4 regions of the Enterobacter sp. SA197 genome follow, and region 3 is predicted to be linked to each of the others. Evidence: predicted binding sites of a transcription regulator. Region 3 holds the regulator's gene; each other region holds the start of a gene.
The links. The regulator CRP, encoded in region 3, controls carbon source genes, mostly activating them, when cyclic AMP is high. The targets are predictions, from matches to a motif close to ATGTGANNNNNNTCACAT.
Positions count from the first base shown of each region.

Region 1: M1D91_RS11555 (sugar transporter) is a predicted target of CRP. The motif match lies at 4,489-4,506, and genes of this name have one in related genera.
Region 2: M1D91_RS15380 (maltoporin) is a predicted target of CRP. The motif match lies at 5,571-5,588, and genes of this name have one in related genera.
Region 4: pth (aminoacyl-tRNA hydrolase) is a predicted target of CRP. The motif match lies at 4,131-4,148, and genes of this name have one in related genera.

Region 1 is NZ_CP096393.1:2,452,348-2,460,065, reverse strand. Features, by position in the region: gene M1D91_RS11575 (sialidase family protein) at 1-129, shown strand, start outside; gene M1D91_RS11570 (YhcH/YjgK/YiaL family protein) at 133-603, shown strand; gene M1D91_RS11565 (SDR family NAD(P)-dependent oxidoreductase) at 606-1,283, shown strand; gene M1D91_RS11560 (PhzF family phenazine biosynthesis protein) at 3,616-4,410, opposite strand; gene M1D91_RS11555 (sugar transporter) at 4,579-5,781, shown strand; gene M1D91_RS11550 (alpha/beta hydrolase) at 5,817-6,965, opposite strand; gene M1D91_RS11545 (MarC family NAAT transporter) at 6,965-7,639, opposite strand.
Region 2 is NZ_CP096393.1:3,245,451-3,253,168, forward strand. Features, by position in the region: gene M1D91_RS15360 (AAA family ATPase) at 1-1,547, opposite strand, end outside; gene M1D91_RS15365 (hypothetical protein) at 1,559-3,139, opposite strand; gene M1D91_RS15370 (helix-turn-helix transcriptional regulator) at 3,129-4,049, opposite strand; gene M1D91_RS15375 (LacI family DNA-binding transcriptional regulator) at 4,337-5,410, opposite strand; gene M1D91_RS15380 (maltoporin) at 5,679-6,944, shown strand; gene M1D91_RS15385 (glucose PTS transporter subunit EIIB) at 7,193-7,507, opposite strand; gene M1D91_RS15390 (beta-galactosidase) at 7,577-7,718, opposite strand, start outside.
Region 3 is NZ_CP096393.1:4,554,955-4,562,672, forward strand. Features, by position in the region: gene M1D91_RS21420 (NUDIX hydrolase) at 1-401, shown strand, start outside; gene M1D91_RS21425 (hydrolase) at 493-1,509, shown strand; gene M1D91_RS21430 (YheU family protein) at 1,511-1,729, shown strand; gene M1D91_RS21435 (phosphoribulokinase) at 1,770-2,639, shown strand; gene M1D91_RS21440 (OsmC family protein) at 2,985-3,389, opposite strand; gene crp (cAMP-activated global transcriptional regulator CRP) at 3,698-4,330, shown strand; gene M1D91_RS21450 (YccS/YhfK family putative transporter) at 4,379-6,457, shown strand; gene argD (bifunctional acetylornithine/succinyldiaminopimelate transaminase) at 6,454-7,674, opposite strand.
Region 4 is NZ_CP096393.1:2,674,267-2,681,984, reverse strand. Features, by position in the region: gene M1D91_RS12505 (McrC family protein) at 1-973, shown strand, start outside; gene ychF (redox-regulated ATPase YchF) at 2,153-3,247, opposite strand; gene pth (aminoacyl-tRNA hydrolase) at 3,373-3,957, opposite strand; gene ychH (stress-induced protein YchH) at 4,233-4,508, shown strand; gene M1D91_RS12485 (MerR family transcriptional regulator) at 4,624-5,673, shown strand; gene dauA (C4-dicarboxylic acid transporter DauA) at 5,668-7,347, opposite strand; gene prs (ribose-phosphate diphosphokinase) at 7,470-7,718, opposite strand, start outside.

The DNA.
Region 1 (7,718 bases), 2.1 Mb from region 3:
AAGCTCAACCGTGAGTTCTCCTATCCGAGCATCAAGCAGAGCGCCGACGGCGCGCTGCACATTGCTTACACTTATTTCCGCCAGGCTATCAAGTACGTTCGCATCCAGCCTGAGTGGGTAAAGGAGTAGTCGATGATTGTAGGAAACCTTAATGCCCTGCCGCTGGCAGGGTTACCTCGCGCATTTCGGGCCATCCTCGATCTGCCAGAGTGTACTCTGGCGGCGCTGCAGGCGCGGGATGATGGACGTTTTCAACCACCGGGCGCGACCTGGTTCTGCACCATTGGCCCGGCGTCTACCCAACTGCGGGAGCAGCGACATACCGAGTACCATCGACAGTGGGCCGATATCCAGGTGCTGCTGGATGGGGAAGAGATTATCTGTGCCGGACCGCAGTTGACTCCCGTCGCATCTGATGAAGAACGCAAGCCGGATCTGTTTATCACCACGACGGCTGACCTGCCGGTAAGCATGCGGTTGCAGAGTGGCGACTTTGCTGTTTTTCTGCCGGGCGAGCCGCATCAGGCTTTGTGTGCGGTTAACGCGCCATCAACCGTACGTAAGGCGGTGTTCAAAGTGCCACGCGCCCTGCTGGAGGAGTAAAGATGCCGCAAGCGTTGGTAACCGGGGCCAGTTCGGGGATTGGCGAAGCCATTGTCAGCTGGCTGCTTGACCACGGCTGGCGCGTGACGGGGCTGAGCCGATCAAAGGTAGTGCGTGACTCATCTGCTTTTGACAGCGTCTGCGTGGATTTGAGCGACGGCGTGGCGTTAAGCGATACGCTTTCGACTCTGCCGGTGCCGGACGCGGTGATTCATGCGGCGGGGATGATGGCCGCCGCTCCGCTGGGCGAAATTACCCCGCACGTCAGCCAGCGACTCTGGCAATTGCATGTGCTGGCCGCTGAAACCCTGGTCAATCATTTTGCGCCGCAGATGTCACATGGTGGACGCATAGTGATTATCGGTAGCCGTACCTCCCGAGGTGCGGCGGGCCGTTCACAGTACGTGGCGACGAAAGCCGCTCTGGTTGGCATGGTACGCAGTTGGGCGGCGGAACTCGCCCCGCGTGGTATTACGGCGAATGTGGTGGCACCGGGTGCCACCCAAACCCCGATGCTGAATGCGCCTGGCCGGTCGAGTTCGCCACCGAATGTGCCGCCAATCGGTCGGTTGATTGAACCACGGGAAGTGGCAGCGCTGGTAGGGTTTGTGCTGTCGGCGGATGCAGCGGCAATCACCGGTCAGGAACTGGTGATATGTGGGGGGGCATCGCTGAAATAACACGGCACGCCGGATAAGGCGATAATCGCCATCCGGCGTTGTTGCATCAGGCACGGGTAATGCGGGTGGATGGTTCCGTTCACCTTGCGTGTGGTGTGCTTCTGATCCCTCTTCACATGCGAACGTCCACGGAAGGCGAGCCGCCGTCCGTTTCCCCTCCCCCATAGGGCGACGGGCAAAAGCGAGCCGCCGTCCGAAATTTTGCATCGTGGTGAACAGGACTATGTATCACAGGCGGAGTGTTCCGTTCACCTTACGTGTCGTGTGCCTCTGATTGCCTCTGCTCACGTTAAAAGCATGGTGGTGAACAGGAATATGTAACGCAGGCGGAGTGTTCCGTTCACCTTACGTACCGTGTTTCTCTGTTGCCGCTCCTCCCGTGAACGTGCAAGGGAGGCTCGCCGCCGCCTCCCTTGCAACCCGGGCTCCCGGCAAGGAAAATCGCCGCTTCGCGGCATTATTCGCCCCATCCCTGGGGCTCACCCCTTCGGGGCTGGCGCAGGCGCTATTCAAAATTGCTCCCGGCAATTTTGTCGCCTTATGCCGTCTGACTGTCGGGTCGGGGACCAGCCTGCGTCCCTGCAGGCTATCCCCTCCGCCCGCTTCCCTGCGGGCGGACCCGGTCAGCCGTCAACGCCGCATCGGTTTTCAGCCGGACCACAACACCCTCGCTGCGAGAAAGTGCACGAAAGATAGAACGGTTTCGCTGTCTGCCCGGTAAAATCCTGCAGCAATTATTTTCTTCATATGATTTCAGGCTTGCAGCGAGGGGGTTGAGTCCCCGCTGAAACCGGCGAACCGGAGGCCGGAAGACAAGGACTGGCCGCCAGGGAGGGCGGACAGAGGTTTGTCGAGCCAGGACGGCGAGTCAAACCGGCCGCAGGCTGAAGGCCGGGAGGTGAGCGCAGTGCGCAGCACCGGTTTCGGTGCGGGGCCGCGGGGATTGCAAAGGGGGCCGCGGTGGCCCCCTTTGCACGTTCACGGGTGACTGTTTCGGCATGTTCAGCAGGTCTGGAAGTGAACGTAACACACCTCAGAGCCGCCTGTTCCCCTCACCCCGACCCTCTCCCCAATGGGGCGAGGGAGAAAAGCGAGCCCTTTTCAGGTTCAGCAGGACTGACAGGGAACGTAACACACCTCAGCGCCGCCCGTTTCCCCTCACCCCGACCCTCTCCCCAGTGGGGCGAGGGAGAAAAGCGAGCCCCTTTACAGGTTCAGCAGGACTGGCAGGGAACGTAACATACCTCAGCGCCGCCTGTTCCCCTCACCCCGACCCTCTCCCCGGTGGGGCGAGGGAGAAAAGCGAGCCGCCGTAAGAAATCTAGCATGGTGGTGAACAGGAATATGTAACGCAGGCGGAGTGTTACGTTCACCTTACGTACCGTGTTTCTCTGTTGCCACTCCTCCCGTGAACGTGCAAGGGAGGCTCGCCGCCGCCTCCCTTGCAACCCAGGCTCCCGGCCAGGAAAATCGCCGCTTCGCGGTCCATGTGCCTTATGCCGTCTGACTGTCGGGTCGGGGACCAGCCTGCGTCCCTGCAGGCTATCCCCTCCGCCCGCGTCCCTGCGGGCGGACCCGGTCAGCCGTCAACGCCGCATCGATTTTCAGCCGGACCACAACACCCTCGCTGCGAGAAAGTGCCAGGAAGATAAAACGGTTTTGCTGCTTTCTGGAAGAAATGCTACAGCAATTCCTCTTTTTCATTTTCTCCTGAAAGGACAGCGAGGGGGTTGAGTCCCCGCTGAAACCGGCGAACCGGAGGCCGGAAGACAAGGACTGGCCGCCAGGGAGGGCGGACAGAGGTTTGTCGAGCCAGGACGGCGAGTCAAACCGGCCGCAGGCTGAGGGCCGGGAGGTGAGCGCAGTGCGCAGCACCGGTTTCGGTGCGGGGCCGCGGGGATTGCAAAGGGGGCCGCGGTGGCCCCCTTTGCACGTTCACGGGTGACTGTTTCGGCATGTTCAGCAGGTCTGGAAGTGAACGTAACACACCTCAGAGCCGCCTGTTCCCCTCACCCCGACCCTCTCCCCAATGGGGCGAGGGGGAAAACCGTGCTCCCTGGCATGTTCAGCAGGTCTGGAGGTGAACGTAACACACCTCAGAGCCGCCCGTTGCCCCTCACCCCGACCCTCTCCCAAAGAGCGAGGGAGAAAAGCGTGCTCCCTGGCAGGTTCAGCAGGACTGGAGGTGAACGTAACACACCGCAGCGCCACCCTTTTCCCCTCACCCCGCCCCTCTCCCAAAAAGCGAGGGGGAAAACCGTGCCCCTTTACATGATCAAAGGGCGAGGGCGAAAAGCAAACCGCCATCCGGCGAACCATTAAACTGCTCACATCAATCGCGCAGATACACCTTGCCAATCAAATAGGTAGTAGCCTGACCGCCAATAAGCACCCTCTCCCCCCGCCACTCACAACGTAAATCCCCCCCACGCGCAGAGACCTGACGCGCCTGCATCAATGTCTTGCCCAGTCGGTTGCCCCAGTAAGGGATCAACATGCTGTGTGTGGAGCCGGTGACAGGGTCTTCCGGCACGGACTCGCCAGGGCAGAAGAAACGGCTGACGAAATCATCGGTATCGCCGGGGGCGGTGACACAAACCATTTTCCCCAGCGGGAGCATCCCGGTGATATCCGGCGTAATAGCCTCGACCTGCTGCTGATTCTCCAGCACAACAAGGTAATCACGTGCCACACGGACTTCGCTGGCGCTGTCGATACCCAGCGTCCTGAAAAGCTGTTCTGGCGGCGCGTCAACCACTTCGGTTTGCCACGCCGGGAAATCGAGTGTCAGCCAGTCGCCTTTACGGGTTACGGTCAGCGGCCCGACAAAGCGTGTCTCGAACTGGATTTGGGTATCAGGAAAGTCGAGATATTCAAAAATGACATGCGCGGCGGCCAGTGTCGCATGGCCGCACAGATTAATTTCATACTGCGTGGTGAACCACCGCAGTTCGTAACCGGAGTCATTACGCACAAAGAACGCGGTCTCTGACTGGTTATGCTGCTGCGCCATCTTCAGCAACAGTTCGTCCGGTAGCCACTCTGTCAGCGGGCAGACGGCGGCCGCGTTACCACCGAAGGTGCGGTCACTAAAGGCATCTACCATATAAAAGTCGATTGTGTGCATAGCGTTTCCTTTTGTTTTGCTTTTGTTTTCTCTTCCTTTCTAACACACTTCACCGGTATTTTTTAACCCCGAATAAAAGTGAGAGATTCATCACAAAAAGTTTGTGTTTTGCGCAGAAAAAGATCTAAGATCACCGCCTTACCTTCTCCTGCTACGAATGCCAACATGATGACAACACATACGGTTTCACGAAGAGTAGCGTGGCTACGCGTGGTGACGCTGGCCGTCGCTGCGTTCATTTTTAATACCACTGAGTTTGTGCCTGTAGGTCTGCTCTCGGATATTGCACAAAGCTTTAATATGGAAACGCCGCAGGTCGGCATCATGCTTACCATCTACGCCTGGGTCGTGGCCATGATGTCACTGCCCTTTATGCTGCTGACCAGCAAAGTAGAGCGCCGTAAACTGCTCATTGCCCTCTTCGTGCTCTTTATTGGGAGTCATGTGCTCTCTTTCCTCGCATGGAATTTCCAGGTTCTGGTGGTCAGCCGCATTGGGATTGCTTTCGCTCATGCCATTTTCTGGTCGATTACCGCGTCGCTGGCGATTCGTCTGGCACCGGCAGGTAAACGTGCGCAGGCGCTGAGTCTGATTGCGACCGGTACGGCACTGGCCATGGTTCTTGGCATTCCGATTGGTCGCATCGTCGGGCAATATTTTGGCTGGCGTACTACTTTCTTTGCCATCGGTTTTGGCGCGCTGGTGACGCTGCTCTGTCTCATCAAGCTGCTGCCGAAACTGCCCAGCGAACATTCCGGTTCGCTGCGCAGTCTGCCCGAACTGTTCCGTCGCCCGGCGCTTTTAAGCATCTATCTGCTGACGGTGGTTGTTGTGACCGCGCATTACACCGCGTATAGCTATATTGAGCCTTTCGTGCGTGATGTCGCGGGGTTCAGTGGTAATTTCGCGACGGTGCTGCTGCTGGTGTTAGGCGGGGCGGGAATTGCCGGTAGCATAATGTTTGGCAGGCTTGGCAACAAACACGCGTCTGCGCTTATCAGTGGCGCAATTGGCCTGCTGGTGCTCTCCCTGCTCTTCCTGCGTACCGCGGCTGGCAGCGAACAACATCTAGTGATCCTGAGTCTGTTCTGGGGCGTGGCCATTATGATTATTGGCCTTGGCATGCAGGTGAAAGTGCTGACGCTGGCCCCGGACGCGACCGACGTGGCGATGGCGCTGTTCTCCGGTATCTTTAATATCGGTATTGGCGCTGGTGCGCTGGTGGGTAATCAGATCAGTCTGCAGTGGTCGATGTCAGCGATTGGGTATGCCGGTGCTATCCCGGCTCTGGCCGCACTGGTCTGGTCGGTTATCATTTTCCGACGCTGGCCGGTTTCACTGGACGACAGTCAGCAGCCCCATCATATGTAAGAGGTTACAGGCCGAAGTCATAAGCTTCGGCCTTTTTATTCCCCCCGGTGGCCTGACACTACCGCTTTCATGACCTGTGTCTGCCAGTCGAACCAGGGATTCCACGTCAGTCGCGCGTGCACTTTATCTTTTTCCACCCGCCCCCAGTCGGAGTACCAGACCGCTTCCCCCTTCAGACAACGCTGCGTCGCTTCATCCGACTGACCGTTAGCGCACAACCGAACCTTGCCTTTGCGCCCGTAAAGCGGGTTACGCGGCGAAAAAAGCACGGACATGTGCGAGAACTGACTGATGCGCTCATCGGGCAGAAAATCAGGTTTAATCCGCACGCGGGAGACGTTCGCCGCTTCTTTTGGCGGTGAACCGTACCAGATAGCACGGCTGGCAGGATGGGTAAAAGTATTGTCGAAATGGTCAAGGATCCAGGCCGTATCCAGCACCGAGTCATGTTCGGTCAAAACCATCAGCACGGGTTTATCATATGGCCGTTGCGCTATCAGTTGGCGGGCCCGGGCGCTGGTACGGTAAAACTGCGCGAACCCGTTGGTCGGCACTCGCAGATAGCGGGTGGCAATTTGCTGCGGTACGAGCGTAGCAGGAGGCCGAAGCCAGTCGCGAAATATCGCCACTACCGGTGCCAGAAAGTCATATCTGGTGCTGGATTTAATCGCCGGGGAAAAGAGTAACAATCCCTGCACCTGCGGGTGCTGCATGGCATACTCCAGCGCCAGGTTACCGCCGGTTGAAAAGCCGCCAAGCCAGGCCTCATCCACCTCGCTCCCCAGAATGGCAGCCTGTTCACTCACCACCTGCCGCCACTGCTCAACGCTGACGTGAAGCATATCGGCGGGGCGCGTACCGTGGCCTGGTAACAAGACCGTGCGTACCAGAAAGCCCTGCCTGACCAGTTCCGGGGCGATATCAGAAAAGGATCCTGGGGCATCCCCCAGCCCGTGAATCAGCAGAATACCGCGAGACGCCTTGCCAGCAGGCTTCCACTCCTGCGGCGTATTCCATTGCAGTTCCGCAGGTTTATCCAGCGTCTGAAAAAAACGGTGGCTGGCCACCCAGTCGCGGGTTTGTTGCTGATAGCGGGCAAAGCTGTCCTGACCGAGCGGCGGCTCGCGGTTTTGCTGCTGGCACCCTGCCACTAACGCCATCAGGATGAGAATGATACCTCTCATTAATGCGTCGCCGGGAACTGCGTGATTATCTCCAGCACGCCATTAATGATGAACTGCACCCCCATGCAAACCAGTAAAAAGCCCATCAGACGAGAAATCGCTTCAATCCCACCCTTACCCACCAGCCGCATAATCGCCCCCGAACAGCGCAAACTCCCCCACAGGATCAGCGCAACGGCAGCAAAAATCAGCGGCGGTGCGACCCACACCACCCACTCGGGGAAGGTGGAGCCGTCGCGAACCGTGGCAGCGGAGCTGATGATCATCGCAATGGTTCCCGGCCCGGCGGTACTGGGCATTGCCAGGGGGACAAAAGCAATACTGGCACCAGGTTCATCTTCAAGCTCTTCCGATTTGGTTTTTACCTCCGGTACGTCATGGGTTTTTGGCGCCGGAAACAGCATCCGAAAACCGATGAACGCGACAATCAGCCCCCCTGCTATACGCAGACCCGGTATGGAGATGCCGAAGGTATTCATCACAACCTGACCGGCATACCAGGCCACCATCATGATGGCGAAAACATAAACAGAAGCCATTTTCGACTGCTGATTGCGCTGGGCGCTGTTCATGTTCCCGGCCAGACCCAGAAAGAGCGCAACCGTCGTTAATGGGTTTGCCAGTGGCAGTAACACCACCAGCCCCAGCCCTATTGCTTTTAGTAAATCCATCATATCCTTGATCACTCCTGCCGATTTCGTCGTACCGGGAAGTATATCTGCAACGGGATGGCGCGGGCATATCGCTTTACGA
Region 2 (7,718 bases), 1.3 Mb from region 3:
TCGTCTGCCAGCGCAATCATCTGCGCGAGACTCAGACCTTCATTACGCGACGCGGCCTTAAGCTTCATCTTTTCAAACAACGTTTCATAATGATTCACCTGGTCGCGCAGGGTTTCACGCAGCGGCACGGTATGATCAATGGCTTCCCGCAAATGGGAGAAACCTATCTCCTGCCCGGATAAAAACGCCGCTTCCCGCGCTTCCATAACCGCGTTACGGATGTCTGCTCCGGCAAAGTCACGACACTTCACCGCCAGTTGTCGCTGGTCCTCTGCACTCAGGTTCCGCCACACGTCCTTCAGGTGAATGCTGAGGATCGACATGCGTTCCGAGATATGCGGAAAACCGACGTAGAACACATCGTCAAAACGCCCTTTACGTAGCAGCTCCGGTGGCAATGCCGAGATGTTATTCGCCGTGGCGACCACAAACACCGCCCCGGTTTTCTCCTGCATCCAGGTCAGAAAGTAGCCCAACAGGCGTGAAGTGACCTCCGAGGTGTTGTTGCCTCCGATACCAACAAACGCCTTTTCCAGCTCATCCACCCACAGAACGCAGGGACTGATGGACTCTGCCATTGCCAGCGCACGGCGCATGTTGTGCTCACTCTCGCCCACATATTTGCCGAGCAGCGAACCGATATCCAGGCGTAGCAACGGAAGCTGAAACAGGTTCGCGACGGCTTTAGCGGTCAGGGATTTTCCGCATCCAGGCATCCCGGCTACCAGGACACCACGCGGCGACTGTAATCCTTTGCTCTCGGCTTCAGCCAGACGGTGAAGCACGCCAGCCTTGCGTTTGAGCCAGGCTTTAAGGTTTTCTAACCCGCCAATATCATCAAGATTCTCCGAAACTTTCACCATCTCCAGTACGCCACTCCTGGCGATTTTCTGCTCTTTTTCCGCCAACAGTGTCTCAAGCGCAGTCTCGTCCAGCCCCCGGTGATGCGCCATCGCCACGGCCAGCGTCTGGTGGATTTCGCAAACGGTTAATCCCGTCAGGACGGCACCGATTCTCCCAATCAGGGTTTCATCCAGTACCAGGCCCTGCGCGTTGGCAAAACGTCCGATCAGGACAGCTATTTCATCACGGGTCGGCAGGGAAATCGTCACCCGCGTGATCAGCGGTTCGATAAGCGCCGGGATCTCGACGCGTTCATCAAGCAAAATCACACAACTTTCGCCGCAGTGGTGGCGCTGTACACGCAGCAGTAGCTGTTGCAGACGCGCCACCGCTACCGGGTTCGTGGTCAACGCCTCGCGGGCGTTTTTTATCACAATCAACCGATTTTCCAGATCCTCGTCCAGCAGTCCGGCCAGATCGGCGCACAAATCCGGCAGATAGTTATCCTGCTCACGGATTGGCTGTTTATTCCCCGCACTGACCCAGCCCCATGCCTGGTTCCACTCCAGCAGGTTAAAACCGGTCTGCGTCGCCAGTACGGCGAGCAAATCATTAATCCGATCATCTTCATTGCTTTGCAGATAGAGTCCGGGATGCCCGGCGTTAATCCATGTTTTCAGGCGTGTCGCCAGAATTTTGTCCACTCTTTATTACCTCACCCGAAGAGCTTTGCAAACGCACGCCCGGCTTTTTTCACACCTTCCCAGCCTGCGGAAACCGCTCGCCCGACGGTTTCCACGCCGGTTTTAATCAGGGCTTTGCCCGCATTGTATAATTTGTCAGCGATGGCCGACCCGGCAATACCCCCGACAATTCCCCCGGCCAGCCCCCCGGCAAACGTACCGACGGGTCCAAATACCGATCCCCAGGCAGCGCCGAACGCCATGCCTTCTCCGGCGGCCATCAGCCCGGCCGCCGAGGTCAGGGTGGTATGAGCCATCTGATCGACAGCCTCCTGCTTGCCAATCTGCCCGCGCGCAAGGCGGCTCAGCACTCGCAGATTATCTACCGCTACTGAGCCAATCATCGCAATACGTCCGGCCGGGCTGTTTTTTAGCAACTCTCCCAGCAGCCCGCGTTTTGCCGCCACCATCAGCGCGCCCGAGACGGCCACCGTCACCGCGGTACTGGCCCCGGTCTCAATGGAACGGGTCACAAACTCTTTTAGATCTTCCCCTGGCGTGGCGTTGGGCTTACCGGTTAATGCATTCCAGCAACGACGCGCGATGATACGTCCTCCCTGAAAGGCCACGCCCAGACCGGCGGCCATCGCCGCCTCTTTACCGATACGTTTGCTGATTGCACCCGCATCAGCTGTTTTCCAGTCAAAGCTGTCAATTTTCCCGCTGCGCTGCGCCTCATTCTGCTGGCGTTTAGCCTCTTCTTTGCTGTACCGCCTGGATTGAACGCCGTCATATTCAATGGTTTCAGTGGCCTTGCGCTTCATCTCGCCGGCATGATCTTCGGGCACCAGCGAACGCTGCCCCTGATAGTTGCCTTTATTAAAGAGATCTTCTGTCGCCCCGGCGTCTTTACCGTATTTCGCCTGGTAGCGACGCACCACCTTGCCGTTAGCGTCTTTAATCTGCACATCAACGGAGTTTTTGGGAAAGCGTTCACCGGGGCGAATAACCAGTTCCGCTCTGGCCCCGGAGCCTGCCGCAGCGGCATTAATGTTAAAGGTACTGACGTGATGAGCTTCGGCGATAAAACCGTCCAGATTGCGCGCCTGGCTGACAATGCCGTTTTTGGTCAGGATAATGTCCTGCATCTGCTGGTTAGTCTTTTTCAGCGCAGTATCAATAACCTGCCCGTACTGGCTAACATTCAGCGTGCCATGACGTGTCGCCGCATCACTCAGTTGCCTGGCAAACCAGTTGCTGGCGCTTTTGCCGCTGTTTTGTGCTGCCTCAAGAGACTGGCGCAACGTCTGCTGCCGTTGTGCGGTTTCAACAATCGTGTTCGCATCGCGCAGCAGGGTCTCATCGTTATCCCACAAACTGGCATGATGGCGAAAACGCGTCACCAGCCAGTGGTGTAAATCCGCATGTTCAGTGCGCGGCAGGTCAACAACAAATTCGGTAATAAGCGATGAGGTCTCCAGCGCCTGATCCGGGGTGATACTGCCCGTCTCTGCATCGCCCTGCAGGAGATCGATTTGTACCTCATCCTGATGTAATGCTGCCACCAGCACACTTTTCGCGTCCGGGGTCGTAGTTTGTTCTTCATTCAACATGCGTCATGCCCTGCCCTTCGCAAGAAAGTGCTTCCAGCGCCTGCCGGAGCTCCCCTTTCAGTTTTTCAGTGAGTGATGCCGGGGTCTGGATTTTAAGATGGGGTAGCCAGTAGCGGATGACAGACAAAATCTGGCGGTCATCCGCTACCCGCGTAGACAGCAGCAGGCTGCCATCTGCTTCCCGGCGCAGGATCTGCTGATGCGGCAAAAGATCCCTGCGCAGAAAGTATTCAGCCGCCGCGGCCGCAACCGTCAGGGTGACTTCAAATTTCTCAAGGCTGAACCATGCCTCTTCTTCATCCTGAATGGTCTTCAGGACCGCCGGGTCTGGAGTGAACACCTCACGCGTCACGGTCAGAAATTCAATCAGGCTCAGCCGGAAAGCTTTGAGCTGGTTATCTTCAATAGCCGCCAGATACCAGATGTTTTTGATATTTCTGAGCTGGTAAGGATGGGCCTGCCGTGGCTTCCCTTTGTAGTTAAAGGTGCAGCAGCGATGGCTGTCGACAGCACTCTGCAGCAGAGTAAAGTAGCGGTTTATCGCTTCCCCTGCCGCATGCTCGGCATTCAGCGTTTTGACGAAATAGCTGTTCTGGTGTGAAGCTAGCGAGCGCATCACCCTGGCGTCCGGCATCGAAAAATGGCCCGCGCCGCCGGTAAGATCAATGACCGTTTGCAGTATGCCCGCCTGTAACCGCTGACGGTACTCGTCCCGCAACCGGTAACGCTCGCCGCCGATATGCTCGATGACGCCTTCAAAGCGGCTAAGGTCCCGAAATACCGTCCTGTCACTGACGCTGAACCGTTCGGCAAGATGGGTGCGGGTAACCGAATCATTTTGTTGTAATACCACCAACGTCTCTGCCAGACGCCGCGCCAGCTTCTCACTGTTTTCAGAGCGTTTATTCATAACATCTCTCCCTGTATTTATGAGACTTATCTTAACGAAACGGAATGACAGGGTGTGTCATTGATGCCATGAATTGAAAAATATTTTCCCGCCTGTCAGAGATCTTCCCTGCACTACCCGTACTCTCAGCACGCGCTTTTACCAGCCTGGTACGGTAGCGAAAGGGGAAATAACATTGACGTCTTTACACGGTGAGACGAGGGAAAGGGATTTACGACCGGCGCCGTATTGTTAACTGCAATGTGTTGCGGCAAACCAGGGGCCGGTTGCCGGCCCCTGACGGTTACTTATTTCATCAACTGATGTGCTATTGCCTGTAACTGTTCAGCAATGGCCTGCAGGTTGGTCGCTTTGCTCTGCAGCGGCCCGGTGGAATGGCGCACAATCAGGCGCGCCGGTAACACTGATGATGTGCGCGCCGTATCACTATGTCCACTATCCAGCAGCCGGCGAACCGCCTCTTTACCCTGTAGGTCGAGATCCAGAGAGACGGTGGTGAGTGCCGGGTAAAAAAACGAGCTCTCGTAAGTGTCATCGTAACCCACTACGGACTTCTCGCCCGGTATGGCGATGTGGTGCTGATGAAAAGCGCTCAGGGCACCCAGTGCCATCTGGTCATTGGCCACCAGCACGGCGGTGAAGTTCGGCGTCTCGCGCAGCATCTTCAGGGCGCCCGCATAGCCGCTTTGCGCATCCCAGTTGCCGTGAAAAATCAAAGCCGGTTTCAGCCCATAACCACTGAGAGTTTCAACCCAGCTTTTGAGGCGCAGATTAGCCGAGACTGAGTCCTGTGGCCCGGCAAGCAGCGTAATCTCCCGATGCCCGTGATCGTAGAGATGCTTGACGCTGGCGCGGGTGCCATCAGCAGGGTTAAACGAAACGTTAAACACCGAACTGTAGGGGTCGACATCGAGAAACAGACACACAATATCATCGTTGTCCGCTGCGATTTTTTGCGCTCTTTCGGTCTCCAGTGGGACGTTGATAATCATCTTATCGACACGCTGAGACTTAAGCTCGTTGATGGCGGCCTGGATATGATGATTGACGTTCTCATCAATCATTGAGATCAGGACCTGATACCCGTCCAGATTAGCATAGCGTTTTACCGCTGCGGCAACCTGAGAAGGGGCATGTAACGCCAGAGAGGTGGTCACTAACCCAACGGTCTGACTCTGCTTACCTACCAGCTGTTGAGCGAGGCGGTTAGGCACATAGCGTAGTAGCTCAATGGACTTCTCTACCTTGAGACGTGTGGCTTCGGATACATTGGCAGATTTATTGAGTACCCTGGACACGGTCTGATAGGAGACACCCGCATGACGGGCAACGTCTTCTAAGGTCGCGCTTTTAGACTTCATGGTCCGGTTCCTTATGTTGTTATGCGCCAATTGTAACAGGGGCCATTTAAAAAAACGCTCACTCCGCTTTTCCTCGGTTAAAAAACGATAACTAAGTATCACGCTCACATTACATGACATCGTGAACGCATTCTCTTTTTGTCACAAAAAAGACTGATTTATTTGCAGTTAATCACACAATTGCAATCGTTAGTTTGCCAGTTTTTACATTTAGGCATTTTATGGCAGCGTTTATGTGAACGTAATACAAAACTATAAGAGGAATGATATGAACACTACGCTACGCACACTGACGATAGCGTTAGCCGCTGCGCTGACTTCACCTTCATTACTGGCCGCGTCATCTGTCCCTATCGACTTTCACGGCTACCTGCGTTCCGGCATCGGCGTCTCCGGCGATGGCGGAATGCAGGAGTGGCAAAAGAACAAAATTGGTCGTCTGGGTAACGAAGCAGATACCTATGGCGAGCTTGAGTTAGGCTCTGAGGTCTATAAAAAAGACGAAGTGAGTTTTTACCTGGATACGATGGTCAGCATGGTATCCGATGGCTCTAATGACAGTGAAACGACCTTCGGCGACGATGCTGAATTCGGCTTACGCCAGTTAAACCTGCAGATTAAAGGCCTGATCCCGGGCGATCCTAATGCCGTGATTTGGGGCGGTAAACGCTACTACCAGCGTCATGATCTGCACATCATCGACACCAAATACTGGAATATTTCAGGTGCAGGGGCAGGTATTGAAAACTACAGCGTCGGGCCAGGCGCCGTCTCTGTTGCCTGGATCCGGGGTGATGCCAACGACGTGGACTATCGCGTGGATGGTGATAACGATGTGAACATCAACTATATCGACCTGCGCTATGCCGGCTGGAAGCCCTGGTCTGGTGCATGGACGGAGTTTGGCGTGGACTACGCCATGCCAAACCCAACCGACAAACAGAAAAACTATGGCGGCCTTTACGAAGCAGATAATGGCGTGATGGTCACCGGTGAAATCAGCCAGGACATGCTGGGGGGTTATAACAAACTGGTGTTGCAGTACGCGGATAAAGGTCTGGCACAGAACATGGTGTCTCAGGGCGGTGGCTGGTACGACATGTGGCACTATGTTAACGATGCCTCCGGCTACCGCGTCATTAACACCGGGCTTATCCCGATCACTGATAAGTTCTCCTTTAACCATGTGCTGACTTACGGTTCCGCAGACGATATCACCGATTACACCGACAAATCTCGCCTGGTGTCGCTGGTTGGGCGCGCGCAGTACCAGTTCACTGACTATGTGCGTCTGATTGGCGAGGTGGGTGGTTTCTACCAGAAAGACACCTACAATAACGGCACGCATTACAAACAGAGCGGTGAGAAATATACCCTTGCCCTGGGGCTGGCCGATGGCCGTGACTTTATGTCGCGCCCGGAACTGCGTGTATTTGCCTCTTATCTGAATGATTCAGAAAACGGCAAATCGTTTGATGATCACACCGCCAATAATACCTGGAACTTTGGTGTGCAGGTGGAAGCCTGGTGGTAATACCCGCATCGTTCACGTTGCAAGTGTGCTGGCTGCGTTTGTTTATCCCGTCATGTTATTCAGGGGATTCTCGCTCTCGCCGGTTTATGCAACGCGCATGAATGAGGGTGAATATTTTTTGTATTTACTGCGCTTAAACATCGTTATTTATCTCCGGGATCTGGCCGTTAATTAGCGGGTAGTGACCTTTATTTCCCTGGATTTACTTATTGACTATTCTGGATGCCCTTTCGGGCATCCTTTTTTATTTAACGTCGGGAGGTAAAATGCTCATCCAGTAATTTCCTCAGCGCATCTGACTGCTTACCAAATATCGCATGAACCTGTTGACCGAGAATAATAACCCCTAACGCCCCTTCCTGTTGCAGCGCCTCGGAATCCACCAGCGCAAGATTATTTACCGTGACGCGCAACCGGGTAATACAGGCGTCCACGTGACTGATGTTCTCTTCACCACCGAATGCGGCAATCAGACGCTGAATAGTCGCCACCTCGCTGTCGCTGAGTGGTGTACTGGACTGAGGTTGAGAGAAGTAGTGCAGAAACGATTTAAGGCTCACCATGACAATTGTCTCCTGATAATCAGCAGATAAAAAAACGCCTGCTCAGGTGAGCAGGCGTGGTAGGAATACTCAGGCTTTACGGCGAAGGATACGGCAGTCGAAGGCAGAGAGAACCAGCGGCGCAGTGACAGGTGCGCTGGAGAGACAGTCGGTGTAACCCTGCGGTAACGTCACCGTCTGTGACTGCCGGGAATAGTTCTGGATAAACACG
Region 3 (7,718 bases):
GGTATGCTCTCATTTCGTGGGTGGCCTGCGCACCGCATATTGCGAGCGTCAGTGATGCCAGATGGGTTCCGGTCTCCGCGCTTGACGAAAACGACCTCGCTTTCGATCACCGGGAGATTATTCAGACAGCCCTGCAACGGTTACGGCAGAAAACCATGTACTCTTTACTGCCTGTTTATTGTCTGCCTGATACCTTTACCCAGACACAATTGCACGAGGCGACGGAGATTATCCTCGGCCAGCCTATCCAGCGAAAAAGCCTGATTCGTCGCTTTGAGGCGTCAGGTATGTTTGAAGAGACAGGCGAGAGCGTGGCGACAGGGGCGCGAAAAGCGCGCCTGTGGCGACGCAAGCCGGGCGTTGACATCCATCTCTTTTCCCGAAATTTACTGGCGGAATAGCCTGTTATCCTCACGCGGCCCTGAACTGAACAAACCAAACCGCCGCGTGTCGATATAGCCTCTCCCCCTCATTGATTGATAGTTAAGTACAATGGCTGACATTACACCTTCACGACTTTCGGAACATGAAGACAACCGGCGCGACTTCCGCCCGATGCGCGGTGGCCGTAATCCGCACTTCCAGACCATGCTGCCGCGTGTGATTCGCCGCAAGCTGGGTTTTACGCCTGTCTGGCAGCGCCTCGAACTCCCGGATGGCGATTTTGTGGATCTCGCGTGGAGCGAAGACCCTCATCAGGCAAAACATAAACCCCGTCTGGTCGTCTTTCACGGTCTGGAAGGCAGTCTGCACAGCCCGTATGCGCACGGCATGATTGAAGCGGCCAAAGCGCGGGGGTGGCTGGGAGTGGTCATGCATTTTCGCGGCTGCAGCGGTGAGCCTAATCGTCTGAACCGCATTTACCATTCCGGTGAAACCGAAGACGGCACCTGGTTCCTGCACTGGCTGAAACGCGAGTTCGGTGAGGCCCGTACCGCTGCCGTCGGTTATTCACTGGGCGGCAACATGCTTGCCTGCTTGCTGGCAAAAGAGGGAAACCGCGCACCGCTGGATGCCGCCGTTATTGTTTCCGCTCCTCTGGTGCTGGAAGCGTGCAGCGCGCATATTGAGAAGGGTTTCTCCCGGGTTTATCAGCACTATTTGCTCAATTTACTGAAAGCCAACGCGTCGAGAAAACTGCGGGCCTACCCGGGCACGCTGCCGATTGATCTGTTGCAGTTAAAACGGGTCCGTCGGCTGCGCGAATTTGATGATTTAATTACTGCCCGTATTCATGGCTTTGCCGATGCCATCGACTACTATCGTCAGTGCAGTGCCATGCCGTTATTAAATAAAATTGCTCGTCCTGCGCTTATTATTCACGCAAAAGACGACCCCTTTATGGATCACCACGTCATACCGGATCCGGCGACGCTGCCACCCTGCGTAGAGTATCAACTGACCGAACATGGTGGTCACGTCGGTTTTGTGGGCGGCACCTTGCTGCGACCAGAGATGTGGCTTGAAAAACGCATCCCTGACTGGCTTAACACCTGGCTGGAGTCTTAAGATGATTATTCCCTGGCAGGATCTGGCACCTGAAACGCTGGATAATCTTATTGAAAGCTTTGTCTTGCGCGAAGGCACTGATTATGGTGAACATGAGCGCGCGTTCGCACAAAAAGTGGCCGACGTGAAACGTCAATTAGTCAGTGGCGAAGCCGTGCTGGTGTGGTCGGAATTACATGAAAGCGTCAATATCATGCCCCGCACCCAGTTTCGTGATTAAAAGCTCACTGCGATAGTCATCGCTAATTTCTGGAGTCGCTATGTCTGCAAAACATCCCGTAATCGCTGTAACAGGCTCCAGCGGTGCAGGAACCACCACCACCAGCCTCGCGTTTCGTAAAATTTTCGCTCAGCTGGAGTTGCACGCGGCAGAAGTTGAAGGCGATAGCTTTCATCGTTACACGCGCCCAGAGATGGACATGGCTATCCGCAAAGCACGCGATCTGGGCCGTCATATCAGCTATTTTGGCCCGGAGGCCAACGACTTTAGTCTGCTTGAGCAGACGTTTGTCGATTACGGTCATACGGGCACCGGTCAGGCGAGAAAATATCTTCATACCTATGATGAAGCGGTTCCCTGGAACCAGGTTCCCGGTACTTTCACACCCTGGCAGCCGCTGCCTGAACCCACTGATGTCCTGTTTTATGAAGGTTTGCACGGCGGCGTAGTCACCCCGCAGCATGATGTGGCGCGTCACGTTGATCTGCTGGTGGGCGTGGTTCCCATTGTTAACCTTGAGTGGATGCAAAAGCTGGTGCGCGATACGGGTGAACGGGGCCATTCACGTGAAGCCGTGATGGATTCGGTGGTGCGCTCGATGGAGGATTACATCAACTTCATTACGCCGCAGTTTTCCCGTACCCATATTAACTTCCAGCGCGTTCCTACCGTTGACACCTCAAACCCGTTCGCCGCAAAAGTTATCCCCTCTCTCGACGAAAGCTTTGTGGTTATTCACTTTCGTAATCTGGAAGGCATTGATTACCCCTGGCTACTGGCCATGCTACAGGGTTCATTTATTTCACATATGAATACGCTGGTAGTGCCGGGCGGCAAGATGGGACTGGCGATGGAGCTTATTATGACGCCGCTGGTAGAGCGATTAATGGAAGGTAAGAAGATCGAGTGAGTTCAGTTCCCTATCCCCTTGAGCTGAAAAATCCCCGGTAATAGTACATCTTGCAGCGATAACATTGCGTGATGAGAATAATACAGCCACCGCGATAACAGGGTCCGGCTGAAAATCACCGACGTGTATCCGTAAGGCCGGGGGGCAGGGCTGTGGCGATGAGCCAACCCTGGCTCGGTCACGGGTTCTGGATCTCTGGAGAAACCAGGAACCTGAGGTGAGCGGAATGACTACCAGAGCCGCATGTTTCCCCTCCCCAAAGAGGAGAGGGGACTGTCCGTGCTCGCATTATTTTGTGGGAAATCCCTCAGCCCGGCGGGGGCAGGAAAGAATATCCACCACCAATCAGGCTTCAATCACTTCATACGAATGGGTGATATTCACCGCTTTTTCCAGCATCAGCGCCACTGAACAGTACTTCTCTGCAGAGAGATCTACCGCACGTGATACTGCCGCATCCTTCAACGCTTTTCCTGTCACAATGAAGTGCAGATTGATGTGGGTGAATAAACGCGGCGCCTCTTCCCGACGTTCGGAGGTCAGCTTGACTTCGCAGTCTGTCACATCGTGACGGCCTTTTTGCAGAATAGAGACCACATCAATCGCGCTGCATCCGCCCGCGGCCATCAGCACCATTTCCATAGGGCTTGGCGCTTTATCGCCCGCATTACCATCCATCAGGATCTGGTGCCCGGAAGCAGACTCCCCCAGGAACGTTAACCCTTCAACCCATTTCACACGCGCATGCATTTTTCTTCACTCCGCAGTAGCAACTTTCTCTACAGATTACGCGTACATAAGAAAACTCGCAACGGAAGGCGACCTGCATCAAGCTGAAGCGAGACACCAGGAGACAGGCGGCAAAACCTATGCTAAAACAGTCTGGATGCTACAGTGATATATTGATGTACTGCATGTACGCAGAGGACATCACATCTTAGAGGCCGCAGACACGTCTGACGGTGCACTTCCCAGGTATCGGGAAGACAGATTGCAACCCCAGTCACAGGGCGCAGATCCTGAGGCTGGAGCCAGCTTATAACAGAGGATAACCGCGCATGGTGCTTGGCAAACCGCAAACAGACCCGACTCTCGAATGGTTCTTGTCTCATTGCCATATTCATAAGTACCCGTCGAAGAGCACGCTGATTCACCAGGGTGAAAAAGCGGAGACGTTGTACTACATCGTCAAAGGCTCAGTGGCTGTGCTCATCAAGGATGAAGAAGGAAAAGAGATGATCCTCTCTTACCTGAACCAGGGCGATTTTATTGGTGAACTGGGTCTGTTCGAAGAAGGTCAGGAGCGCAGTGCCTGGGTACGCGCCAAGACCGCTTGTGAAGTGGCTGAAATTTCCTACAAAAAATTCCGTCAGTTGATCCAGGTAAACCCGGATATTCTGATGCGTCTCTCTTCGCAGATGGCGCGTCGCCTGCAGGTCACGTCGGAAAAAGTGGGCAACCTCGCCTTCCTCGACGTAACAGGCCGTATTGCTCAGACGTTACTGAATCTGGCGAAACAACCCGACGCCATGACCCACCCGGACGGTATGCAAATTAAAATAACCCGTCAGGAGATTGGTCAGATCGTGGGCTGCTCGCGTGAAACCGTTGGTCGCATCCTGAAGATGCTGGAAGATCAGAATCTGATCTCCGCGCATGGTAAAACTATCGTCGTGTACGGAACACGTTAATCCCCGAACGGCGCGCTGCTCAAGGCAGTGCGCCGTTTTTGTTTTCCGATGTGGCGCAGGCTGATTTACCACCCCGAAATCAACTACGCACTGCGACAAACGCTGGTGTTATGTCTGCCTGTGACCGTTGGCCTGATTGCCGGTCGACTGGATTTAGGGCTGCTCTTCTCGTTAGTACCTGCCTGTTGCAATATTGCCGGTCTCGACACGCTGCATAAGCGCTTCTTCAAGCGGGTGATCATTGGCGGTTCGCTTTTCGCCGGTAGCAGTCTCGCGGTGCAATTCCTCCTTTTCGAAAACGTCCCGCTACCGCTCATTCTGACCCTGCTGGCGCTGGTGCTGGGGGTGACGGCTGAGATAAGCGCCCTGCATGGCAGGTTGCTCCCCGCCTCACTGATTGCCGCCATCTTCACCCTGAGCCTTGCGGGAAATATGCCGGTCTGGGAGCCACTGCTCATCTACAGCCTTGGCACGTTGTGGTATGGCGCGTTTAACGCCTTCTGGTTCTGGCTGTGGCGGGAGCAGCCACTGCGCGAGTCGCTGAGTTTGTTGTATCGACAACTGGCCGATTATTGCGAGGCTAAATACAGCCTGCTGACTCAGCATGCGGACCCGGAAAAGGCCCTGCCGCCGCTGCTCGCCCGCCAGCAAAAAGCGGTAGATATGATAAGCCAGTGCTACCAGCAACTGCATATGCTGGCGGCAAATCATAACAGTGATTACAAGCGCCTGCGCCGCGTGTTTCAGGTGGCGCTGGATCTGCAGGAGCACATAGCCGTTAGCCTGCACCAGCCAAAGGAAGTCCAGGAGCTGGTAGAGCGTAGCCATGCAGAAGAGGTGATTCGCTGGAATGCGCAAACCGTGGCGGCACGGCTACGGGTCATTGCAGACGACATCCTCTATCATCGTTATCCCCAACGCTTCAATATGGACAAGCAGACAGGCGCACTGGAAAAAATTGCCCGTCAGCATCCGGACAACCCGGTAGGTCAGTTCTGCGCCTGGCACTTCAGTCAGATTGCCCGTGTCCTGCGCACCCAGCGTCCACTCTATATTCGTGATTTGATGGAGGAAAAGCAGCGACGCCTGCCACTCATTCCGGCGCTGAAAAGTTATCTCTCCTTCAAATCTGCTGCATTGCGTAATGCTGCACGCCTCAGCGTTATGCTGAGCGTGGCCAGTCTGATGGGCAGTGCGCTGAATCTGCCTAAACCCTACTGGATAATGATGACGGTGATGTTTGTCACCCAGAATGGCTATGGCGCAACACGGGTGCGCATCCTGCACCGGGCGGCGGGGACCATGGCGGGGCTTATTATCGCCGGTGCCACGCTGCACTACCACGTGCCGGAAGGCTACACGCTCACCACCATGCTTATCGTCACGCTGGTTAGTTATCTTATCATTCGCAAAAGCTACGGCTGGGCGATGGTAGGCTTTACCCTGACGGCGGTGTACACGCTTCAGCTACTGACCCTTAACGGCGAACAATTTATCGTTGCCCGGCTTATTGATACGCTGATTGGCTGTCTCATTGCCTTCGGCGGCGTCGTCTGGCTCTGGCCGCAGTGGCAAAGTGGACTGCTGCGTCGTAACGCCCATGACGCGCTGGAAACCTATCAGGACGCCATCCAGCTTATTCTCAGCAATGACCCCAAGGCTTCGCCGCTGGCATACCAGCGTATGCGCGTTAATCAGGCACATAACGCGTTATTCAACTCGCTTAATCAGGCGATGCAGGAGCCCGGCTTCGATACGCGCTACCTCTCCGACATGAAACTGTGGGTTACCCACAGCCAGTTTATCGTTGAGCATATTAATGCCATGACGACGCTGGCGCGCGAACACACCATGCTTACGCCGGACCTGGCCCAACGTTATTTGCAGTCATGTGAAATTGCCTTACAACGCTGCCAGCAACGGCTGGAGTATGACGGGCCGGGAGAATCAGGGGATGTGAACATTCTGGAGGCACCGGAGACCATGACCCAGGGTCCGATGAGCACGCTGGAGCAGCATCTCCAGCGTATTCTGGGACACCTGAGTACCATGCACACCATCTCTTCGGTAGCCTGGCGTCAGCGCCCCCATCACGGTATCTGGCTGGTTCGCCGGTTACGACGTTAACCGTTAACCACTTTCGCGACCGCCCGGGCAAAACGGCTCATGCCCTCTTCGATATCACTCTCTTCAACGATAAGCGCAGGCGCAAAACGCATCACGTCAGGGCCAGCGTTCAGTACCATGACGCCCGCATCCGCTGCGGCCAGCAGGAAATCACGCGCACGGCCTTTAAACTGTGGTTTAAGCCCGGCACCAATCAGCAGGCCCATGCCGCGAATATCACTGAACACATCGTATTGAGCATTGATGTTTTCCAGATGCTTCACAAACAGCGCGCGTTTCTCCATTACCCCGTTTAACACGTCTGGCGTATTGATAATATCGAACGCGGTACCGGCCACCGCACAGGCCAGCGGGTTGCCGCCGTAGGTGGAACCGTGAGAGCCAGGATGGAACGCGCTGGCTATCTCCTGCGTGGTCAGCATGGCGCTGACAGGGAACCCGCCGCCGAGCGCCTTCGCGCTGGTGAGGATGTCCGGTGTTACGCCATAGTGCATATAGGCAAAGAGCTCGCCGCAGCGTCCCATCCCGCACTGCACTTCATCAAACACCAGCAGCGCCTTGTGCTCATCGCACAGGTCACGCAGCCCCTGCAGGAACTCAGGCGTAGCCGCGGTCACGCCCCCTTCACCCTGAATCGGCTCTACCACCACCGCACAGGTATGGTCATCCATCACTGCTTTGACAGCATGCAGATCGTTAAACGGCACATGAATAATATCGGCTGGTTTTGGGCCAAAGCCGTCGGAGTATTTTGGCTGCCCCCCTACGGTGACGGTGAACAGTGAGCGGCCATGAAACGCGTTGTGAAAAGCGATGATTTTGGTTTTGTGCGGACTATGGCGGGTAGAGGCATAAAAACGGGCCAGCTTGAAGGCGGTTTCGTTGGCTTCGGTGCCGGAGTTCATAAACACCACGCGCTCAGCAAAGGTCGCATCAATTATTTTACGCGCCAGCCGCAGCGCCGGTTCGTTGGTGAACACATTGCTGATATGCCAGAGGGTTTCACCCTGAGTTTTTAACGTCTCCACCAGTGCCGGATGGCAATGCCCCAGCGCCGTCACGGCGATACCGCCTGCAAAATCCACGTACTCTTTACCCTGCTGATCCCAGACGCGGCTGCCCTTTCCCTTGACCGGGATAAACTCGGCTGGCGCGAAGATAGGTAAAATTACGTCGTCGAAGGTTGCGCGCGTGATTGCGTCGTGCTGAGTTGCCATGTGACCCCACCCTTGTTAAATAAGAAGCAGAAGTGAAAATATAA
Region 4 (7,718 bases), 1.9 Mb from region 3:
AACAATGGCGAGACAAGCTGAAAGCTTGCTAGAGATACTTATCCGCTTGTTCGCCGATCTACTCTTGTCTGAAGTACATCGGGGATTACCGCGCGCCTATTTGGCACAGGAAGACGATTTGCCCTCATTGCGCGGAAGGCTCAATATCAAACGACAATTCACTACGCTTGCCGTTCGCCCTGACCGTCTCGCCTGTCGTTACGACGTTCTATCGGCTGATACCAGCCTACTTCGAATTATGAAGGCGTGTGTAGTTTTACTTCACCATTATGCCCGAGCTGCTGATACGCTTCGCCGTCTGAATGAATTACGTATCCTGCTGGCGGGTGTTAGCGATGTCCCCTTGAGTCACCTGCCTTGGCCACAGGTGCGGATCGACCGAACCAATCATCGCTGGGAAGCACTCTACAATCTCGCACGTCTTCTCCTGCGACGCGACTGGCAGGCTACACACCACGATAAGCGAGCGCAGAACGGGATTACACTGCTTTTCCCGATGAACGATCTGTTCGAGGCATATATAGCGGCACTGGCGAAGCGTGCTGTACGCGGTACGGAATGGACGGTTCGTGCGCAGGCAGGCAGATTATACTGTCTGATCGAGGACGCAAAAGAAGGCACACCACGCTTCCAGACCCGTCCGGACCTGCTTATCGAGCAGAACCATCAGATTGTTATGATCATAGATACTAAATGGAAGCGTATCGGACATCATTCTGAAAATGCAAAAGGCGGCGTATCACAAGCCGATGTCTATCAGATGATGGCCTACGCCCAGCTTTATCACTGCCCGAAAGTCATGCTCCTCTATCCACATCATGCAGGTTTGGGAGATCAGATATTGAATGCAGGCTATAGGATTTTAGCGGGCGAAGAACGGTTGCAACGATTACAGGTGGCGAGTGTCGATCTGATTCCCGATGAAGCCGACATTGTCGAGCAATTAATTTACCTCATCACCATCAACACATAGAGGGAATAAGTAATGACACTGATAAACCTTGAAACTTGGCAGCCGCAATAAATCATGTCCATACTTACATCAACACTTTAATGCGTGACAATAGGCCGGATTTTAGTTTAGGTATAAAGGGGACAGACCGAAGGGTAAGACGTCTGCTTTGAGCGAAAAGCGGCGCCTGGCAGATGCAAATCGGGTCTAGGTGTATTTCCACTGAAAAGCGGCTGGCGGTTCTGATGGTTTACGTGGCAGGCCGGGATTTATGGAAGACCTAAACGTCTGAAAGAGAGCCTATCCTATACCGACATCTATATGGCGGATCTTGCAGGCGTGGCCAGCAATAGCTAATGGCGTAAATACATCGGCGGCGAGAACCCGCGCGCGATTTCTCTACATATCCTCTTCTACCTGGCGGCCCAGTTGGCGCTGAGCAACGAGGAACTGAATAAGACTGTGTCCAAAATGTTTGAGATTGGGGCATCTGTCAAATAACTGTAAATTTCTACTGCTGACAATTCATTATTTGCTTTAGCTCTTGCAACAGCAGGGGAATAATTGTCTTCTACTTCTTTCCGTAACCACAGGATTAATAATGAGTATTCAGCGATGTGAAGTATATCTGCTCATCAGAGAGCTGGCTGGTGACCAGGTGATATATGTTGAAAGTATTAAAGCTACCTGCAATTACTTTTTTTGATGGTCATGTCCGGGCAAACACAGCCTCAGGCGGTTCAGCTAGTTTTATTCCTTTCCTACCCAATGAGCATCCTGTATAGCTTTTTCATATGCCAAATGAAAGAAATAACAGATGGCAGGCTGCTTTTAGTAATTTCGGCTGCTGGCCTGAGTTTGGGGAAACTCAACTGGAATACTTCATTTTCGTCGGTACCGCGACCGCACAATTGAGCTGATGCGTGAAGGCGTGGGGCGTACATGGGAAACTATTGATGGCAAGTGCCAGTTGTGCGATGGCGAGTTTAACGAGCCTGGTATATTTATTAAACCGTTATTGTAATCACTTAAAATGAAGATGAAAGAATGTTGTACACATCAATGTACTCATTCTTGACTGCGTTGTTACGAGATGAGTTGAGACTTTATAAAATAAAAAATCCACGCAATTGCGTGGATTTTTTTGTTTTTGTCATTTTCATGAGATTTGATGAAACCTCATGAGATAACAAAACTTATTTAGACGTTGAACAGGAAGTTCATGACGTCGCCATCTTTAACCACGTACTCTTTACCTTCAGCACGCATCTTCCCGGCTTCTTTAGCGCCTTGCTCACCTTTGTAGGTGATGAAATCTTCATAGGCGATAGTCTGGGCGCGGATAAAGCCTTTTTCGAAGTCGGTGTGAATTTTACCGGCGGCCTGTGGTGCGGTAGCGCCGACAGGGATAGTCCATGCACGCACCTCTTTCACACCAGCCGTGAAGTAAGTTTGCAGGTTCAGGAGTTCATAACCGGCACGGATCACACGGTTCAGTCCCGGCTCTTCAATCCCCAGCTCTGCCATAAACTCTTCGCGGTCAGCATCATCTAGCTCGGCAATATCAGACTCAACGGCAGCACACACCGCCACTACCACGGAACCTTCAGCAGCAGCAATTTCGCGTACTTTATCGAGGTACGGGTTATTTTCAAAACCGTCTTCGTTGACGTTGGCGATGTACATTGTCGGCTTCAGCGTCAGGAAGCTCAGATATTTAATGGCAGCCTTGTCTTCTTCCGTCAGATTTTTCAGCGCACGCAGCATGCCAGCGTTTTCCAGCTGTGGCAGACATTTTTCCAGCGCGGCTTGTTCCGCTTTGGCATCTTTATCACCGCCTTTGGCTTTTTTCTGCACGCGGTGCAGGGCGCGTTCGCAGGTATCCAGATCGGACAAGGCCAGTTCGGTGTTAATAACTTCAATGTCGTCTGCCGGATCAACTTTGTTATTTACATGGATAATGTTGTCGTTTTCAAAGCAGCGAACCACGTGACCGATGGCCTCGGTTTCACGAATATTGGTCAGGAACTGGTTGCCCAGACCTTCACCTTTCGACGCCCCTTTAACCAGGCCGGCAATATCGACGAATTCCATCGTGGTCGGCAGGATACGCTGTGGTTTAACGATCTCTGCCAGTTTGTCCAGACGCGGATCGGGCATCGGTACGACACCGGTGTTCGGCTCAATGGTACAGAAGGGGAAGTTAGCCGCTTCGATACCGGCTTTGGTGAGCGCGTTGAACAGGGTGGATTTACCTACGTTGGGCAGGCCAACGATACCGCATTTGAATCCCATAATGTAATTACCTTAATTTCTGAATAATCAACCTGTTAGATGAAACAGATTGTATAAAAGTTGATAACTCTGCCTATTATACACGTAACCGTTGTATCGCGCGGCATAAATGCCAACCGGGGGGCTTATTGCGCTTTGAAGGTATGGAGTCGGCTGGTGGCTTTGGCCAGGCCGTCCTTAAGCCATAACTCTGTACAACGCACCGCTTCATCTACCGCTTCGTCAATCAATTTTTGTTCTGAAGCTGGTGGCTTACCCAGTACAAAACCAACAACTTTGTTTTTATCGCCCGGATGGCCAATTCCAAGGCGTAAACGGTGGAAGTTGGGGTTATTACCAAGCTTACTGATGATGTCTTTTAAACCGTTATGCCCGCCATGCCCGCCGCCGAGCTTAAACTTTGCCACGCCTGGCGGCAGATCCAGTTCATCGTGTGCCACCAGGATCTCATCCGGGTTAATGCGATAGAAGGTCGCCATTGCCGCAACGGACTTACCGCTAAGGTTCATGAAGGTCGTAGGGACCAACAGGCGTATATCTTCGCCCGCGATATTTATTCGTGAAGCGTAACCAAAAAATTTCGGCTCTTCGCGCAGCGGGGCACGTAAACGGTCTGCCAGTAGATCCACATACCACGCGCCGGCATTGTGGCGCGTGGCTGCATATTCAGCCCCCGGGTTCGCCAGCCCGACAATCAGTTTTATCGTCACTTTCTTTTCCTGACCAGGTCAATAACCAGCGCGTAGTTTACGTTGTGCATCGCCCGAAAACAAAGTCCTCGGGTCGAAACGGCAAAAGGGGAAATGATTTCAGAAATGAACCATTAGAATTACATGCATTTCATGGGCTTATTTGTAAACTTATGTTGCCTCAATATGAGTAAATGTGATCCTAACCGCAATCAGCTCATACCGCACTGACTATACTTTACCCAATCATTGAGTGGGGTTATTCCTGTTCAACCCATCGTTCCGGAGGTGACACTATGAAACGCAAAAACGCTTCGTTACTCGGTAATGTACTCATGGGCCTGGGATTAGTGGTAATGGTCGTCGGCGTGAGCTATTCCGTGTTAAATCAGCTGCCTCAACTTAATTTACCCCAGTTTTTTGCCCACGGGGCTATCCTGAGTATCTTCGTCGGGGCCGTGCTCTGGCTCGCCGGCGCGCGTATTGGCGGCCACGAACAGGTCTGCGATAAGTATTGGTGGGTACGTCATTATGATAAACGCTGCCGCCGTGACGGTCACGGTCACCACTAATTCGCGATGGCGCAGAAGCGGTTTCCACTGGAAACCGTTTTTTTTGGCTTTTATATTGACCCTAACGTAACGTCAGGCCTGAGAGTCTGGATTGTGGGGAAGATAAGGAGCCGTCATGTTAATTCAGTCAGGTGTGCTGGCGCGTCGCGCAGGTATCACCGTTCGCACACTGCATCACTATGAATCGATCGGACTGCTTATCCCTTCCGCCCGAAGCGCTGCCGGGTATCGCCTGTACAATCTTAATAATGTGAAGCGTCTGCAAAGAATACAGGTGCTCACGAAAGCAGGTATGACCCTGGCAGCTATCGCGGATTATCTGGCAAAGGAGACGCGTCCTCTGGATGCTCTGCTCAACGACCAAATCACACTGCTTGATGCGCAAATGCGTAATATTCAGACGCTGCGTGAGCAACTGGTAACGTTACGGGATGGGTTGTCCGGCGGCGCTGAACCTGATCTGGAGTCCTGGTTACAGACGCTGGAGTTAATGAAAATGTACGACCGCTGGTTTAGTGAAGAAGAGTTAAAGGCGCTGCCATTTGTGAGCCATGATGAAGCCCGTATCCAGGAGTGGACGGCGATGGTTAAGGAGGTGCGCCGTCTTATGCAGAGCCGTTGCCCGGTGAATGACCTGCGCGCAATGGAACTTGCCACGCGCTGGATGACACGGCTTGAGGAAGATACGGCAGGTCGGCCGGATTTCCTTACCCGTCTGAATGAGATGCATATGGTTGAGCCGCAAATGCGAGAACAGACCGGCATCGACGAGGCGGTTATCGATTACATCACTCGCGCTTTTGCTGAAAGCAAGTTCGCCATCTGGCAGCACTATTTATCTGAGCCGGAGATGGCCTTTACCCGGGCTCACTATTTTGACCGCATGATGGCGTGGCCACCGCTGGTCGCACGTCTGCACCAGGCAACGCGGGATGCACTGGCCCCTCACTCTGATGAGGCGCAGGCACTGGCGGAAAACTGGCTTGCGCTCTTTGAGTCTTATGCCGGAACGGATCCGCAGACTCAGCAGAAATTCCGCCTGGCCATGCAGCAGGAGCCGCATCTTATGAAAGGCACCTGGATGACGCCTGCGGTACTGCACTGGCTGCAGGGCGCGATTGAGGTAATGATGCGCAAACGTTGTTGCGCATCCCACGCATCATAAATCAGCTAACGCCGCCTCACGGTCTGGCCAGAAGGACAATCGCCCAGGGATGGGTTGAATGCCGGCACGGGCCATCGTGCGCAGCGGCTGAAATTCAAGATTACTTACGCGAAGCTCGGTACCTTCCGGCAGGCGTTTAACGAAACGCTGGAAGGCATCAAGCCCTCCGGCATCCAGCACCGGGACCGCATCCCACTTCAGTACCACAATGCGTTTGCCTTTGATGCGCGATTCAAGGTCGGTAAAGAGGCCGTCAGCGGCTGCAAAGAACATGGGGCCAATCACCCGCAGCACCAGCACATCGGCAGGCACTTCAGCACTGACCGGTGCGAGGCGAGTCATGCGGGCAATGCGCCGCATAAACAACAGCGAGGCAAGAACGATACCAACGCTGATGGCGATAACCATATCGAACAGCACGGTGAGCGACATGCAGATGAGCATAACGATAATGTCGTCTTTCGGTCCCCGACGCAGAAGGTTCACAACCTTATGCGCTTCGCTCATGTTCCACGCCACCATCAGCAACAGAGCTGCCATTGCTGACAGCGGTAGCCAGGAGAGCAGGGGGGCGAGAACCAACAGGGCCAGTATGACCAGTATCGAATGAATAATGGCGGCAACCGGCGACGTCGCCCCGGCGCGCACGTTCGCCGCAGAACGGGCAATCGCGGCGGTTGCGGTGATACCCCCAAAGAAGGGGGCGATGATATTACCCAGCCCCTGGCCAATCAACTCACTATTGGCTTTGTGGCGCGTGCTGGTCATGCCGTCGAGCACTACCGCGCAGAGCAGCGATTCAATCGCGCCCAGCATCGCCATCGAAAAGGCGGCGGGTAACAACGCCTGCAGTGACGCCCAGCTCAACGTAAAAGTGGAGTCGGGCAGGTTCCAGGGTAAAACCAGTTGCGGTAACAGTTGTGGAATGCCGTTGCCCTGACTGCCATCGGCAAGCACATAATGAAACTGTGAACCAATGGTGGCGACCTGCCCCCCCAGAAGATTGACGACGCCCATCACGGCGCAGCCTGCCAGCAGGGCCGGCAGATGCCCCGGTAAACGAATACGCAATCGCGGCCATAATATAAGCGTACCTAAGGTAATAATACCGATGGCGGCATCACCGGGGTTAAAGGTCGGCAACGCCATCCCCAGTGCCCCGATTTTTTGCAAATAGTGTTCGGGCATATGGGGCACCTGCAGACCAAGAAAATCTTTAATCTGCATAGTACCAATGGTGATGCCGATACCTGAGGTGAATCCCAGCGTGACTGACAGTGGGATGTATTCAATCAGCCGCCCAAAGCGGGCAAGGCCAAAGAGGATCAGAAACAGGCCGGACATCAGTGTCGCAACGAGTAATCCCCCCAGGCCAAACTGCTGGGAAACGGGATAAAGAATGACGACGAACGCCGCGGTTGGTCCGGAAACGCTATAACGAGAGCCACCGGACAGTGCGATAACAAACCCGGCAATAGCGGCGGTGTAAAGCCCATACTGGGGTGCGACGCCGCTGCCAATCGCCAGCGCCATCGCCAGCGGAATGGCAATAATTCCCACGGTCACGCCCGCAATGACATCGCGGGTAAAACGCGCCACGCTGTATTTTTCTTTCCAGCAGGCTTCAATCAGCGCACTGAAAGGCATGACATGTGAGGAAAAGAGTTTATTCATAGCGATGTTCTTCCCTGCGTAAACATCAGTTAGACAAAACAGACACCTGGTTTTAATAAGTCATACAAATAAATTACAACAATAAAAAAACCCGCCGTAGCGGGTTTCTGTGCCGATTTCTGTTAGTGTTCAAACATTGCAGAAATGGATTCTTCGTTGCTGATGCGACGAATCGCTTCGGCGAGCATGCCTGACAGTGTCAGCGTGCGGACTTTTTCCAGCGCTTTGATTTCAGGCGTCAGCGGGATGGTATCGCAGACGATGAACTCATCAATCACAGAGTTTTTGATGTTCTGGATGGCATTGCCGGAGAAGATAGGGTGTGTGGCGTAAGCAAATACGCGTTTTGCACCACGTTCTTTCAGCGCTTC